DNA from 2 places in the Thermoanaerobacter sp. YS13 genome. Region 2 is predicted to be linked to the other one. Evidence: predicted binding sites of a transcription regulator. Region 2 holds the regulator's gene; the other holds the start of a gene.
The links. The regulator HrcA, encoded in region 2, represses chaperone genes, less so after heat shock. The targets are predictions, from matches to a motif close to ATTAGCACTCANNNNNNNTGAGTGCTAAT.
Positions count from the first base shown of each region.

Region 1: a site for HrcA is predicted at 6,083-6,111, ahead of groES (co-chaperone GroES). Genes of this name have one in related genera too.

Region 1 covers NZ_JOOI01000003.1:208,713-216,610, reverse strand. Annotated here, with positions in the region: gene THYS13_RS13240 (NCS2 family permease) at 1-129, opposite strand, end outside; purine riboswitch at 283-384, opposite strand; gene guaA (glutamine-hydrolyzing GMP synthase) at 469-2,007, opposite strand; gene guaB (IMP dehydrogenase) at 2,021-3,475, opposite strand; purine riboswitch at 3,611-3,712, opposite strand; tRNA gene THYS13_RS13225 (tRNA-Arg) at 3,963-4,039, opposite strand; gene groL (chaperonin GroEL) at 4,133-5,758, opposite strand; gene groES (co-chaperone GroES) at 5,773-6,057, opposite strand; gene THYS13_RS13210 (hypothetical protein) at 6,292-7,266, opposite strand; gene THYS13_RS13205 (hypothetical protein) at 7,537-7,731, opposite strand; gene THYS13_RS13200 (hypothetical protein) at 7,803-7,898, opposite strand, start outside.
Region 2 covers NZ_JOOI01000001.1:256,811-264,708, reverse strand. Annotated here, with positions in the region: gene dnaJ (molecular chaperone DnaJ) at 1-32, opposite strand, end outside; gene dnaK (molecular chaperone DnaK) at 88-1,926, opposite strand; gene grpE (nucleotide exchange factor GrpE) at 1,944-2,531, opposite strand; gene hrcA (heat-inducible transcriptional repressor HrcA) at 2,545-3,576, opposite strand; gene hemW (radical SAM family heme chaperone HemW) at 3,671-4,798, opposite strand; gene lepA (translation elongation factor 4) at 4,795-6,606, opposite strand; gene THYS13_RS01260 (hypothetical protein) at 6,646-6,909, opposite strand; gene THYS13_RS01255 (glycosyltransferase family 4 protein) at 6,913-7,898, opposite strand, start outside.

The DNA of each region.
Region 1 (7,898 bases), on a different contig from region 2:
TATTATATAAGCTAAAGTGATAAAAGTAGTAGTACCTGCCAAAACTTCTGTTTTAAAATCTGTGTTTCTCTCTCTTAATTTAAATAATCTTTCAATTAGTCCGTTTTGTATATTTGACTTGTTTTTCATTAATTCTCCTCCTTTTTCAATTTTAAGAAAAAAATATGCCCGGCAGGAATAGAGTGAAACCTATCCTCCCGGGCTTTTATCCCTTAGGTGTAGTATATGAAAACCCATATACCTGTACCGCTCGGTCCAAACACCTATAAACTAGGCTGGAACCCTAGGTACACTTTCACTCATAGTCGAACAATTTACGGTTGTTCGGTAGAAACTCCCGAGCCATATTCTCGGGATTATATGAGTGCTTTTTATTCAATTGTCACACTTATATCTTATCAACTTTTTTAATATTAGTCAACCTTGTTTACGAATTTTTTTATAAAAAGTCAAATTAATGTTCGGATTTTACTCCCACTCTATAGTAGCAGGCGGTTTAGAAGTAATGTCGTAAAGTACTCGATTTATTCCTGGAACTTCATTAGTAATACTAGTAGATATACTTTCTAAAATTTCATAAGGAAGCTTTGTCCAATCTGCTGTCATTCCGTCGTAGCTATCTACTACCCTCAAAATTATGGCATAGGCGTAAGTTCTCTCATCTCCCATAACTCCAACACTTTTTATACCAGGCAAAATCGCGAAAGATTGCCATACTTTATTGTACCAGCCAAACTTTTTCATTTCTCTTAAAACTATACTGTCAGCTTGTCTCAAAATTTCCAACTTCTCTTCTGTAACCTCACCAAGGATTCGAACTGCTAATCCTGGTCCAGGGAAAGGTTGCCTATACAATATTTCCTCGGGGATTCCCAATTCTTTTCCTACTTGCCTTACTTCATCTTTAAAAAGCATTTTCAAAGGTTCAATAAGTTCAAAACCTATATCTTCAGGCAAACCTCCCACATTGTGGTGGCTTTTAATAGTAGAAGATATACCATTGCCACTCTCTATTACATCAGGATACAAAGTACCTTGCACTAAAAACTTCACATCTCCTATTTTTAAGGCTTCTTCTTTAAAAACTTCTATAAAAACATTACCAATAATTTTTCTCTTTTCTTCTGGATCCGTAACTCCTTTAAGCCGTGACAAAAATCTATCCTTTGCATCTACCCGGATTATATTCATATCATAATTTTTTCTAAAAGTTTCAATAACTATATCTCCTTCGTTTTTCCTTAAAAGCCCTGTATCAACAAAAATGCACACCAATTGGTCGTGAATAGCTCTATCTACTAAAACAGCAGCCACTGAAGAATCTACACCACCAGACAGCGCACATACAGCTTTGTGTGTTCCTACTTTCGCTTTTATTTCCTTTACTGTCTGCTCAATTAAAGATTCCATTGTCCAATCTGCCGCGCAATCACATACTTCAAAAAGGAAATTTCTTATAATCTCTGTTCCTCTATGAGTATGTGAAACTTCAGGATGAAATTGAACTGCATACAATTTCTTTTCTACATTCGCAATTGCTGCGATAGGACAGTTGTCAGTAGAAGCTACTACCTTAAAATCTGGAGGAGGAAGTTCTATGTGGTCAGTATGGCTCATCCAAACAACAGTATCTCTTTCTATCCCTTTAAACAAAGGAATAGTATTATTTAAGACAATTTCTGTCTTGCCATATTCTTTCACAGGTGCTGGCACAACTTTCCCGCCTAAAAGCTCTGTCATAAGTTGTGCACCATAACATATACCTAGCACAGGATAGCCTAACTCAAAAATTTCCTTATCGCATTTAGGAGCATTTTTTGCATATACACTGGCAGGTCCTCCAGAAAGCACAATTCCTTTTGGCTCTTTTTTTCGTACCTCCTCTGGAGAAATATTGTAAGGAACAATCTCGCAAAAAACATTTGCTTCTCTTATTCTTCTCGCAATTAATTGTGTGTATTGGCCTCCAAAATCTAAAACTAACACTACTTCCCGTTTAATCCCCATTAAAATCCTCCTCTTATCTCAAATTATAATTAGGAGCTTCCTTTGTAATAATTATATCATGAGGATGACTTTCAGTTAATCCTGCCTGCGTTATTTTTATAAATTTTGTTTTTGACCTAAGTTCTTCAATATTGCGAACACCACAATATCCCATTCCTGCTCTTAAACCACCAACTAATTGATACACCGTCTCTTTTAAAGGTCCTTTATAAGGTACTCTCCCTTCTACCCCTTCTGGTACAAACTTCGTGACATCTTCTTGGAAATACCTATCTGAGCTTCCTTCTTTCATTGCTCCCAAAGAACCCATGCCTCTATAGACCTTATAGCTTCTCCCTTGATATATCTCTATTTCTCCGGGACTTTCTTCTGTTCCTGCAAAAAGGCTTCCCAGCATAACTACAGAAGCTCCTGCCGCAATGGCTTTTACGATGTCCCCCGAATACTTAATCCCTCCATCTGCAATTATAGGTATTCCATACTTGTCCGCTTCTTGAGCACAATCGTAAATAGCAGTAATTTGAGGAACTCCTATTCCAGCGATCACCCTCGTAGTACAAATTGACCCTGGGCCAATACCAACTTTTACACAATCTGTCCCTCTCTCTATTAACTCTCTTGTGGCTTCAGCCGTAGCTACATTCCCTGCTATCAGCTGCAGGTCTGGATATTTTTCTTTTATCTTAGAGACGGCCTCCAAAACTCCTTTAGAATGACCGTGAGCTGTATCTATCACGATAGCGTCTACACCTGCTTCTACTAATGCTTTGACTCTATCCATCATGTCTTTTCCAACACCGACAGCAGCAGCCACTAAAAGTCTTCCTTTGCTATCTTTTGCCGCATTAGGAAACTCAACGGCTTTTTCTATATCTTTTATGGTTATGAGCCCTTTTAAAACGTTGTTTCCATCTACTAACGGCAATTTTTCTATTTTATGTTTTTTTAGTATCTGTCTTGCTTCCTCTAAAGTAGTTCCAGGAGGAGCAGTTACCAAATTGTCTTTTGTCATAACTTCTCTTATCGGTTTATCCAAATCATCTTCAAATCTTATATCGCGATTAGTGATTATTCCTACAAGTTTCGAATCAACAGTGATAGGTACTCCCGATATTTTATACCTTGCCATAAGTTCAGCTGCATCTTTAATAGTATGGTCAGGAGTAAGAGAGAAAGGATCCGTTATGACACCATGTTCTGACCTTTTGACTTTGTCAACTTCTAAAGCTTGTCTTTCAACAGACATGTTTTTGTGAATTACACCTATGCCGCCCTCTCTTGCTATAGCAATTGCAAGTTTGGATTCTGTAACAGTGTCCATTCCAGCGCTCATTAAAGGAATGTTTAAAGTAATTTTTTTAGTAAGTTTCGTCTTTAAATCTACATCCTTAGGAAGCACATCGGATTTAGCAGGAATTAAAAGAACATCATCAAAAGTTAAACCTTCTTTAACAAATTTTCCCTCCATATTTACATCTCCCTTTTAGTTTTATTATAACATATTATTCGCAAAATTTTTTTGAACATCATACAATTTACACAATTAACTTGTGGGCCTTTATAAAATAAAAGCCCGAGGGTAGAATTTCCTCAGGCCAAAAAGGCAACAACAAATTCCACCCATAGTAAAGCAGTTTACGGCTGCTTTGTAGAAACTCCCGTGCCATATTCACGGGATTATATGAGTTCCTCTAATAAAACTATTGACTTGTTAAATGAATAATTTATTATTCAATATAACAAATTTACATGTCTATGTCAACAGTACAAAAAATACAATTCAACTTCTCAATTGTAATGAACTACAACGAGTTATCATTTATCCCTCCAGGTAGTTTTGGGACTGTCCCTGAACCATATAAAATATTCGAAAAGAAAATAATTGAATGACCTCCCAAAAGGGAGGTCAAATTTTTCTCATTTAATTTTCATTTTAGGAAGTTTTATCGTGAAAATGGTGCGCCCGAGAGGACTCGAACCTCCGGCACGCAGTTTAGGAAACTGCTGCTCTATCCTGCTGAGCTACGGGCGCTCAAAAACTTGCTACAAAAGTATTTTATCAGACAATTTCAAAGCTGTCAAGGCTAAAACTTAAAAGGGCTAAGCTTTCGCTCAGCCCTTTTTATCACATCATATCCATTCCTGCTCCGGGATTTGGCATTGCTGTATTCTTCTCTGGGATATCTACCACTACTGCTTCTGTCGTGAGTATCATTGAAGCAATTGATGCAGCATTTTGCAAAGCTGTCCTTGTAACCTTTGTTGGGTCTACAATACCTGCTTTGAACATGTCTGTAAATTCTTCCTTGTAAGCATCATATCCGAAGTTTGGATCTTTAGCAACTTTTATTTTTTCTACTATTACAGAACCGTCAACACCAGCATTTGCTGCAATTTGTCTTACGGGTTCTTCTAATGCCCTTAAAACTATCTTCGCACCTGTCTTGAAGTCGCCATCTAAGGAATCAACTACTTTTTGCACATCTTCTATTACATTGAGAAGTGCAATACCGCCACCAGGCACTATACCTTCCTCCACTGCTGCTTTTGTAGCCGCCAATGCGTCTTCAATTCTGTGTTTCTTTTCTTTAAGCTCTGTCTCAGTTGCAGCACCAGCTTGAATGACAGCTACACCACCCGCCAATTTTGCTAGTCTTTCTTGTAATTTTTCTCTATCATAATCAGAGGTAGTTTCCTCAATTTGAGCCTTAATTTGATTTACTCTCTTCTTAATTTCTGCAGCATCGCCTGCTCCGCCTACAATTGTGGTATTCTCTTTTGTAACTTTTACTTGTCTTGCGCGGCCAAGCATATCTAATCTTACATCTTTTAAGTCATAACCTAATTCTTCTGAAATTACTTGACCACCTGTCAGTATTGCTATATCTTGTAGCATTTCTTTTCTTCTGTCACCAAAGCCAGGAGCTTTTACTGCTACACACGTAAATGTACCTCTTAATTTGTTGACAACTAATGTTGCCAATGCTTCACCTTCTACATCATCAGCTATAATAAGAAGTTTCTTACCGTGTTGCACTACTTGCTCCAAGAGTGGCAACAAGTCTTGGATATTTGAAAGTTTCTTATCTGTTATGAGTATAACAGGCTCTTCTAATACTGCTTCCATTTTTTCAGCATCAGTTACCATGTATGGAGAAATATATCCTCTGTCAAATTGCATTCCTTCAACAACCTCAAGGGTTGTACCTAAAGTCTTTGATTCTTCAACCGTTATAACTCCATCTTTACCTACTTTGTCCATTGCTTCTGCAATGAGATTACCTATTTCTTCATCAGCAGCAGAGATAGAAGCAACATGGGCAATTGATTCTTTATTATCAATAGGTTTAGATATCCTCTTTAACCCCTCAACTGCAGCATCTACAGCCTTCGCAATACCTCTTCTTAAAAGCATTGGGTTAGCTCCCGCAGCAAGGTTCTTGAGTCCCTCACGAACCATTGCCTGAGCTAAAAGCGTTGCAGTCGTTGTACCATCACCAGCAACATCATTAGTTTTTGTAGCTACTTCCTTCAAAAGTTGCGCACCTTGATTTTCAAAGGGATCCTCTAATTCAATTTCTCTTGCAATAGTAACACCGTCATTTGTAACCGTAGGGGAACCATATTTTTTGTCCAATACTACATTACGACCCCTTGGTCCTAATGTAACTTTTACAGTATCCGCAACTGCATTAACTCCTCTTTCTAATGCTCTTCTTGCTTCCTCTCCATATTTGATTTGTTTTGCCATTTTCAACTACCTCCTTATTCTATAATTGCTAGAATATCGCTTTCTCTTAAAAGTAGATATTCTTCACCATCTAACTTAACTTCTGTTCCCGCATACTTGGAGAAGATTACTCTATCACCGACTTTTACTTCTAATTCTACTTTTTTACCGTCTATGTATTCCCCTGTTCCTACTGCAACTACTTCACCTTGTTGTGGTTTTTCTTTTGCTGTACCTGGTAAAATAACTCCGCCTTTTGTAACTTCTTCTGCCTGGATTACTTTGACCACAACTCTGTCTCCGAGTGGTTTTAATCTCATATACTTTATCCCTCCTCCTTCATTTATTAGCACTCAACTTATGTGAGTGCTAATCCCAATCTTTATATTAATTTAAGTGGTAAAACATATCAAACTTTATTATAGCCTATTTTAGGCCATATATTCTGATTATCTATGATTTTACCCAAATATTATGATTTTATGCCATTATTTATCGATTTAGACTATGTTTCTGTATTTTGTATTTAAAAATAAAAAATACAGGGAAAATATTTATTCCCCTTTACCATCAGATTTAACTAATCCTTGTTGTTTAAGATAATTAATCATATTATACATATACTGCTGCTGTTCCTTTGTCAACATAGATTTGAGATTGTCTATAATTGCTACCTGCTGGTCAGATAATCCTTGAGGTAATGAATTGTTTTCTTCTTTCTCTAATTGTTCCTCTGTTTCTTTTTTATTGGTATCTAAAATTTTATCTCCTTCCTCTATTTTCGATATTTCCTCTTTATCTTCTATTCTTTCTATTTCCTCTTTATTTTCTTCTGATTTTTGTTCTTCTTCCTCCATACTCCTAGTAGAAGATTGTAATTGTTTTTTCTCCTCTTTCATGCTGTTCATAATACCCTCTGCTTTGTTTAATACTTCCAACAATTTTATATTCTTTGCCAGCTTATCAGTTTCTTCTAACTTTTCTTCAGGAATTATAGGCCTTAGGGCCTCATAAATATCAATTATTTTGTCGAAAATATTGTCTTTATCTTCTTCTTTTGAATATTTCTCCATTTTTTCTTGCAAATTCTTCAACGCTTCATGAAATTTTAAAAACTTATCTATCACAATTTTTTTATCTTCCGTTATGTAGGGTTTTATCGCTTTCAAAATTCCTATTTTATCTACTTCTATTTTTTCTGCCACTTCAATTTCTTCTTCTGAAAGGCTCATCAATTTTTTTTGTATTTCAATTATTTCGGCTATTTTAGAGAAAATATCTACATAATATTGGTCTCTCTTGTTTAGATAAGGCTTTACGCTACCTACAAAATCTTTTCCCTTTGTTATCACTTCGTACACATCTATTGAAGTTTTTTTATTTTCCTGCGGTGAAGATAATTCATCTTTATCTTCTTCTGTAACTTCTTCTTTTTTTCTTTCCTTTTCTATACCCATTACCTGAAATCTCACAAATGCTACTATCAAAAGTTCTACAGCAAGTATTTTTAATAAAATCTCCTTTTGCAAAACAAATTCCCCCTATTTTTAATCTCTTACTAAATATATGTAAGGGGTTAGTCTATTATTATAGACCACCCCTATTTTTTGTCTAATTTTTTTCCCAAATAATTATTCCTGGAACAAATAGAAGTATTAAAATTATTATTATGAAAATCCAAAACCAACCTCCGACAAATCCTATTCCTTTTTCTTCTGGCATAAATACTACCTCCCTTCAGACAGGTAAATAATAGGGAAATAAATTTTTTATCTTTAGCTAATATATAATACGTAATTTTAAGAATTTGTGTTACCAAAATTAATGCCTGTTAATGACCACAAAAATCGCTTTGCTTTTTTTCGCGGTTTTTCTTCCTGCAAAATTACAAGTATTAAAAAGAAGAACAGTAGACTTTCAAGCTCAAATCTTACATCCAACAGCAAGGTTAAAATTACAAAGAAGAACAACAGAGCATCTCCAGAAAAAGACATATATTATCACTCCACACGCATCAAATTTTCTAAGTAAACAAGGCTCTATCGCAGGATAGAGCCCTTTAAAATTACTTGAGTTCATTGAAAAACCAGCCTAATCCGCCATCCATTATTATTACAAGGAGTATGAAGAAGAACAGCAATGTCTCTAAAGACCATGTTAC
Region 2 (7,898 bases):
CCTAATATTTCATATAAATCTTTTTTAGCCACTTTCTCACCTGCCTTTCATTACGCAAATTAGAACCAGGTAAAACCTGGTTCTATATTATTTATTATCATCATCCTCCACTTTATAGTTGGCTTCATAGACATTGTCCTGTGTTGTACCTTGTCCAGCACTACCTGTATTTGTAGCTCCTCCCGTTTGTCCTCCTGCTTGTTGGTATATTCTTGTAGAAACTTTGTAGAAAGCTTGGGAAAGTTTCTCAGAAGCATTTTTAATCGCTTCTATATCGCTTCCTTCAAGAGCTTTTCTCACATTTTCTATTTCTCTATTTATTTCGTCTTTTTCAGCTTGCGTTACCTTATCCCCAAGGTCTTTCATTGTTTTTTCAGCTTGATAAATGAGAGAATCTGCTTTATTCCTTATTTCGATTTCTTCTTTCTTCTTCCTATCTTGTTCTTCATACTGCTTAGCCTCATTAATCATTCTTTGTATCTCTTCTTCTGACAAATTAGTTGTAGAAGTAATAGTTATATCCTGAGATTTACCAGTACCTAAATCTTTTGCAGAAACATGTACAATTCCATTTGCATCTATGTCAAAAGTAACTTCAATTTGAGGTACTCCTCTTGGAGCTGGTGGAATCCCTGATAAAATAAACCTTCCAAGAGTTTTGTTGTCTTTTGCCATAGGCCTTTCGCCTTGTAACACGTGTATTTCAACAGAAGTCTGATTATCCGCTGCAGTGGTAAATATCTGGCTCTTTCTTGTAGGTATTGTGGTATTTCTCTCTATAATCTTAGTAAATACTCCACCTAATGTCTCTATACCCAAAGACAAAGGTGTTACGTCCAGTAGGAGAATATCTTTCACTTCTCCAGCCAATACTGCCGCTTGTATAGCTGCACCTATAGCCACTGCCTCATCTGGGTTAATTCCCTTGTGAGGTTCTTTACCCATTATTCTCTTTACTGTCTCCTGCACTAAAGGCACTCTGGTAGAACCACCAATGAGAATGACTTTATCAATATCAGAAGGTTTTAAACCTGCGTCGCTTAATGCTTGGTTAACAGGACCCACAGTTGATTCTACAAGGTCGGAGATTAGCTCTTCAAATTTTGCTCTTGTAAGATTTACATCTATATGTTTTGGACCTGTAGCATCAGCAGTAATAAATGGCAAGTTTATATTAGTAACCGTTGCAGAAGAAAGCTCTATTTTTGCTTTTTCTGCAGCATCTTTTAATCTCTGCAATGCCATCCTGTCATTTCTTAGGTCAATTCCATATTCTTTTTTGAAATTGTCAGCAAGCCAATCTATTATCCTTTGGTCAAAGTCATCTCCACCCAAGTGGTTGTTACCACTTGTAGCCAAAACTTCAAATACTCCCTCTCCTATTTCCAAAATCGAGACATCAAAGGTTCCACCACCTAAGTCATAAACCATTATCTTTTGATTTCCTTCTTTGTCAAGACCATATGCCAAAGCAGCAGCTGTCGGCTCATTTATTATTCTCAAAACCTCAAGACCTGCAATCCTACCTGCGTCTTTTGTAGCCTGTCTTTGGCTGTCATTGAAATAAGCAGGAACGGTAATTACCGCCTGTGTAACTTTTTCACCAAGGTATGCTTCTGCATCAGCCTTAAGCTTTTGCAAAATCATTGCAGAAATCTCTTGAGGTGTATATTCTTTATCGTCAATTTTTACTTTGTAATCAGTTCCCATATGTCTTTTTATAGACATTATAGTCCTGTCAGGATTTACAATTGCCTGCCTTTTTGCAACTTGCCCTACTAACCTTTCTCCTTCTTTAGTAAAAGCGACGACTGAAGGCGTAGTACGAGCTCCTTCTGCGTTAGGTATTACTACAGGTTGACCTCCTTCCATAACAGCAACACAAGAAAATGTAGTTCCTAAGTCAATTCCTATAACTTTTCCCATATTTTTCAACCTCCTTTTTATTTTGCTACTTTAACCAAACTTGGTCTTATTACTTTATCTTTTAGATAATACCCTTTTTGGAAAACTTCAATAATTTCATTTGGCTGCTTTCCTTCTACCTCTTCCTGCATTACAGCATGGTGCTTATAGGGGTCAAAAATCTGCCCCTCTGCTTCAATTTCTTTCACACCAAATTTATCCAATATCTTTTTAAACTGCCTGTAAATTAATTCTATCCCTTCTTTTAGAGAATTATAATCTCCACTGCTTGCCAAAGCTCTTTCAAAATTATCCATAATAGGCAAAAGTTCTAAAATTACTGTTTCTTTTCCGTATTCTACCATTTCTAATTTTTCTTTTTCTGTTCTCTTTCTGTAATTTTCAAATTCTGCTTTCAATCTTTGTGCAATATCTAAATATTCTTGAGCTTCAACTTCTTTTTGCTGAAGTTTTTGCTTTAATTCCTCTATTTCATCAACCGTTTGTTGCTGAGGCTCTTGCTGTACTTGTTCATCTTCAGGAGGTCCTTCCATTTGTTCATTTGATTCTAAACTATTTACGTTATTTTCCTCCTCTTTGTTAATTTCTTTTTCCATCTCTTCCACTTATATCACCTCATTATATTTCATCATTGTATATACTCGACAAAAGATTTGAAAGCTCTTTTGTCATCACATTGATTTCACTAATTAACTTCCTATAATCCATTCTTGTAGGTCCTATAATTCCTATTGTACCCACTACACGACCGTTAATCTTATAAGTGGTTTTTATTACACTTAAATCCTTCATTTCCTCAAACTTGTTTTCGCTTCCTATTTTCACATCTATAAAATCTACTTCAGGCTCTAAAACTTCGTTCAATAACAACTTGTTTTCCAAAAGATTGAAAAAATTTTTTGCTTTGCTTAAATCCTTGTATTCAGGAAAATCTAAAATGTGGGAAGTCCCATCCGCATAAATGTCTGTTTCCTGTAACTGTTTCAAGCTCAAAAGTATAGTGTTTACCAATTCGTCGGCTATAAAAGCCATCTCCCCCAGCATCTGTCTTAAATCCTGTTGTAAAAACTCAAAAATATCTTTTTCGCTTTTTTCAGGAATTTTATCATTTAACAAATTGTTTAAAAATTCAAAAATATTTCTATCTACATTTTGACACAAATTTAGGAGGTGATCTTTTACAATTCCTGTATCCGTCACTACTAAAAAGATTATTTTATTAGAAGCCACAGGTATAAGTTGAATTCTCTTTATTCTATCAGGGTTCAACCTTGGCATTTTAGCAACTGTAGTGTGGTGAGTGATATTAGCCAAAATTTTTGCGTATTTTTTTACAATCTCATCAAATTCCGCTATTATCTCCTCGCGAGTATTATAGCTAATTGGCGAGTCATTGTTTATATAACTTCGAAGAATGCTGTCTACATAAAATCTATATCCCTTATCTGAAGGTATCCTTCCTGCAGAAGTATGAGGTTGCTCCAAATATCCCATTTCTTCTAAATCTGCCATTTCATTTCTTATAGTAGCAGAACTTAGTCCTATATTGTACTTCTTAGCTATTGTTCTCGACCCTATTGGCTCTGCCGTCATAATATAATCAGTAATAACAGCATATAGTATTTTTTTCTTCCTATCATCTAACGGCATTTTCACCACCCCATGTATTATTAGCACTCAACTTGATTGAGTGCTAATTCACGTTTCTAAAATACCACTCTTATAATTTTTTGTCAATACTTATTTAGGGCAGAAATTCTTTAAAAATGACGTTAGAGACATCAATTCCCCTCTCAGTAAGTTTTACACACTCATTATCAACCTCAATTAGACCTTCATTTAAGTATTTTTGTATTATTTTTTTGTAAATTTCAAACAAACTAACACCAAATCTTTTCTTAAAATCCTCATCACACACTCCTTTTGTCATTCTCATTCCCAAAAACATAAACTCAGCCATTCTATCTTCTTTTGTCAACTTTATTTTTTCTTTAACTGCAATTTTTCTTTCTAAAATGCCCGTAATATAGTCTTTTATATTTTCAATATTACTATATCTTACATCCTTCATATAAGAATGGGCTCCTGCTCCAAAACCTAAGTAATTTTTGCATTGCCAGTATAAAATATTGTGGCGACATTCAAATGTTGGCAAAGCAAAATTAGATATTTCATAATGGTGGTAGCCTTTTTCTTTTAAAAACTCTATACCCCAATGATACATTCTAAGTTCTTCTTCCTCATCAACTATAGACAACTGACCCTTTTCATAAAGTTTGTAAAAGAAAGTGTTAGGTTCTAAAATTAAACTATAAGTAGAAATATGAGTCGGCTGTAATTTTACTACTTCTTTTAGAGTTTCTTGCCACTCTTTAAATGTTTGAGTAGGAAGAGCGTACATCAGGTCAATATTTATATTGTCAAAGAACTTTTTCACTAACTCATAATTTCTAAAAAATTCTTCTATTGTATGAATTCTACCTATATATTTTAATAGTCTATTTTGAAAAGCTTGAAGTCCAACGCTTACCCGGTTTATCCCGCTCCCTTTATAAATTTTTAATTTTTCTTCAGTTATAAGACCAGGATTCATTTCAATAGTAATTTCACAACCATCAAGTATTTTATAATTTTTAAATACAGACATCAATATTTCATCTATATAAGAAGGAGGCAAAATGTTAGGGGTACCTCCTCCTATATAAACCGAAACTACATTGTAATTTTTTGTAGAATTTGATTCTATTTCCATAAGTAGTGCCCGAATATAGTCCTCAAAAAGATAATCATAGCCTGCATAAGAATTAAAATCACAATAATAGCATTTTCTTTTACAAAAAGGAATATGAATGTATAAACCTATCTCCCTCATTTTTCATCATCTAACTTCAATATTGACATAAAAGCCTCTTGAGGTATTTCAACACTTCCCACCTGTCTCATGCGCTTTTTACCTTCTTTTTGCTTCTCCAAAAGTTTTTTCTTACGAGTTACGTCTCCTCCATAACACTTGGCAAGAACGTTTTTTCTCAATGCTTTTACAGTCTCTCTTGCAATAATCTTAGAGCCTATTGCAGCCTGGATTGGAATCTCAAAAAGATGCCTTGGAATATTTTCTTTTAACTTTTCTACAATTTTTCTCGCTTTTTCATAGGCTTTATCTTTATGAACTATCATGGATAAAGCATCTACCAATTCGCCATTTATTAAAATATCAAGCTTTACCAAATTAGATTCTTTATACCCTTTAAGCTCATAGTCGAAAGAGGCATAACCCCTTGTTCGCGATTTTAAAGCATCAAAAAAGTCGTATATTATCTCATTTAAAGGCATTTCATATTTTAAAAGTACGCGAGTTTGTTCTAAATATTCCATTCCTAAATATGCTCCCCGTCTATCCTGGCAAAGCTCCATAACTGCCCCTACATATTCAGTAGGCATCATAATAGTAGCTTCCACAATTGGCTCTTCAATATGATCTATTTGCGTAGGAGGCGGCATTTTCGTAGGGTTGTCCAAATCCAATACTTCTCCATTAGTTTTGTAAACTTTGTAAATTACACTTGGTGCAGTAGTGACAAGATTTAAGCTGTACTCTCTTTCCAACCTTTCTTGAACTATTTCCATGTGTAAAAGCCCTAAAAATCCACATCTGAACCCAAAACCCAGTGCGGCAGAAGTATCCGGTTCAAAAACTAAAGAAGCGTCATTCAACTGAAGTTTTTCTAAAGCCTCTTTTAAATTTTCATAATCTTGTCCATCTGCAGGATAAATACCACAAAAGACCATTGGCACTACTTCTTTATAGCCAGGAAGTGGAGAATCGGCTGGATTATCTGCATCTGTTATTGTATCTCCTACACGAGTATCTTTTACATTTTTTATGCTGGCAGCTATGTAGCCAACTTCACCTGCTTTAAGCTCTTCTACTGGATAAAGATTAGGTCTAAACATTCCCACTTCTGTAACTTCAAAAACTTTGCCAGTAGAAAACATTTTTATTCTCATTCCTGGTTTAACAATTCCATCTACTACCCTTACAAAACTTATAGCTCCCTTGTAATTATCATAAAAAGAGTCAAAAATCAGCGCTTTTAAAGGCTTGTTTTCATCTCCTTTTGGAGGCGGAAATCTACTCACAATGGCTTCTAAAACTTCTTCTATTCCTATACCTTCTTTAGCAGATGTAAGTAACGCATCTTCTGCATCGATCCCAATCACATCTTCAATTTCTTTTTTTACAAGTTCAGGATTTGCTGAAGGAAGGTCTATCTTATTTATTACAGGCACTATCTCTAAATCATGTTCTAAAGCCATATACACATTAGCAAGGGTTTGCGCCTCAATCCCTTGTGTAGCGTCTACTACAAGCAGAGCTCCTTCACAAGCTGCAATGCTTCGGGATACCTCGTAAGTAAAATCCACATGTCCAGGGGTATCGATAAGATTAAGCTCATATTCATTTCCATTTTTAGCTTTATAAATCATTCTTACAGGCTTTAACTTTATAGTAATTCCTCTTTCCCTTTCCAATTCTAAATTATCCAAAATTTGCTTATCTGTTTCCCTTTCAGAAAGAAAACCTGTTTTCTCAATAAGTCTATCTGCAAGAGTAGATTTGCCATGGTCTATATGAGCAATAATGCAAAAATTTCTAATATACTGCATCCTTTCTGACATTGTGTACCTCCTCAAAAATTAAAGACTTAACCCTTATTTCTAAAATTTTCCTTTAAGGTATTGACCCAATCCTCCTATGTCAATAACTGACTCTTTACCAAAAATTTTAACAATCACCTTTTCGCTATTTGAATATACACCAAATATATTTACTTTCCTCACCCCTGTAGTAATTTCATTAAAGGAAGAATCAGCTATTACAAGCCCTACTACCATAATAACAATGTACAATAAAAGAGCAAATATTACAAGTCTCTTTCTTCGAATTTGTTTTTTTCTCTCTTTTGTCCTTGTAAGCCTCATCTTTTATCTTCCTTTCAAGGTATCGTAAATCTGTTGTATTTCTTCAATCATTTTATTGCAGCTATATCTTTTTGCACTTTCTTTTCCTTTTAAGCTTATACTTTTTCTCAATTCCTCATCTTTCAAAAATTTCTCTATAGCTTTTGCTAACTCTTCGGGATTTCCCTTTTCCACCAAAATTCCTTCAACGCCATTTCGTATAATTTCTGGAATACCCCCCACCTTGGTAGCTATGATAGGAACTCCTTCACTTAAAGCTTCAATTACAGAAATTCCAAATCCTTCCTCATGTGAGGGAAGCACAAATACATCAAGATTTCTCAAGAAAGAAGGAATGTCATTTCTATACCCCAGTAAAAAGAATCTGCCCTTTAAATTTAAACTATCAATCATTTTTTGTAATTCTTCTCTAAAAGGACCATCTCCTGCTACAAAAAAGTAGGCATTTACATTTTTTAAAATTGAAGCTGCTTTTATTAAATCTTGGACACCTTTAGCAGGTATAAGCCTTGCTACACTTCCTACAATAAAGGAATCTTCTGACAAATTGAATTCTTCTTTTAAATTAAGAGTTGTTTCCTCGTAGAAAGAGGTATCAATACAATTGTACACCACTTTTATTTTATTCTCTTTTACTTTTTGATTTAAAACCAAATCATCTTTTAACGCTTGTGAGACGGCAATAAACTGATGAGTTTTTTCATCCAAAACTTTTGTAAAACTTAACAGAAGTTTCTTTTTGTAAAAACTCATATTATTGTAATTTGCAAAGTTGTGGACTGTCACTACTGTTTTTACAGGCTTAGCAAAACATGCGATTCTTCCTACCAATGAAGCTTTTGCCCCATGCATGTGAACAATATCTGGCTTAAACTCATTTACTAACTTTCGTATATACCTAATTGCCCTGTAATCTTTTTTTAAACTAATTCCGTCCCCAATGTCAATGTTATATACTTTAATCCCTAATTTTTCAAGATATTCTTGAG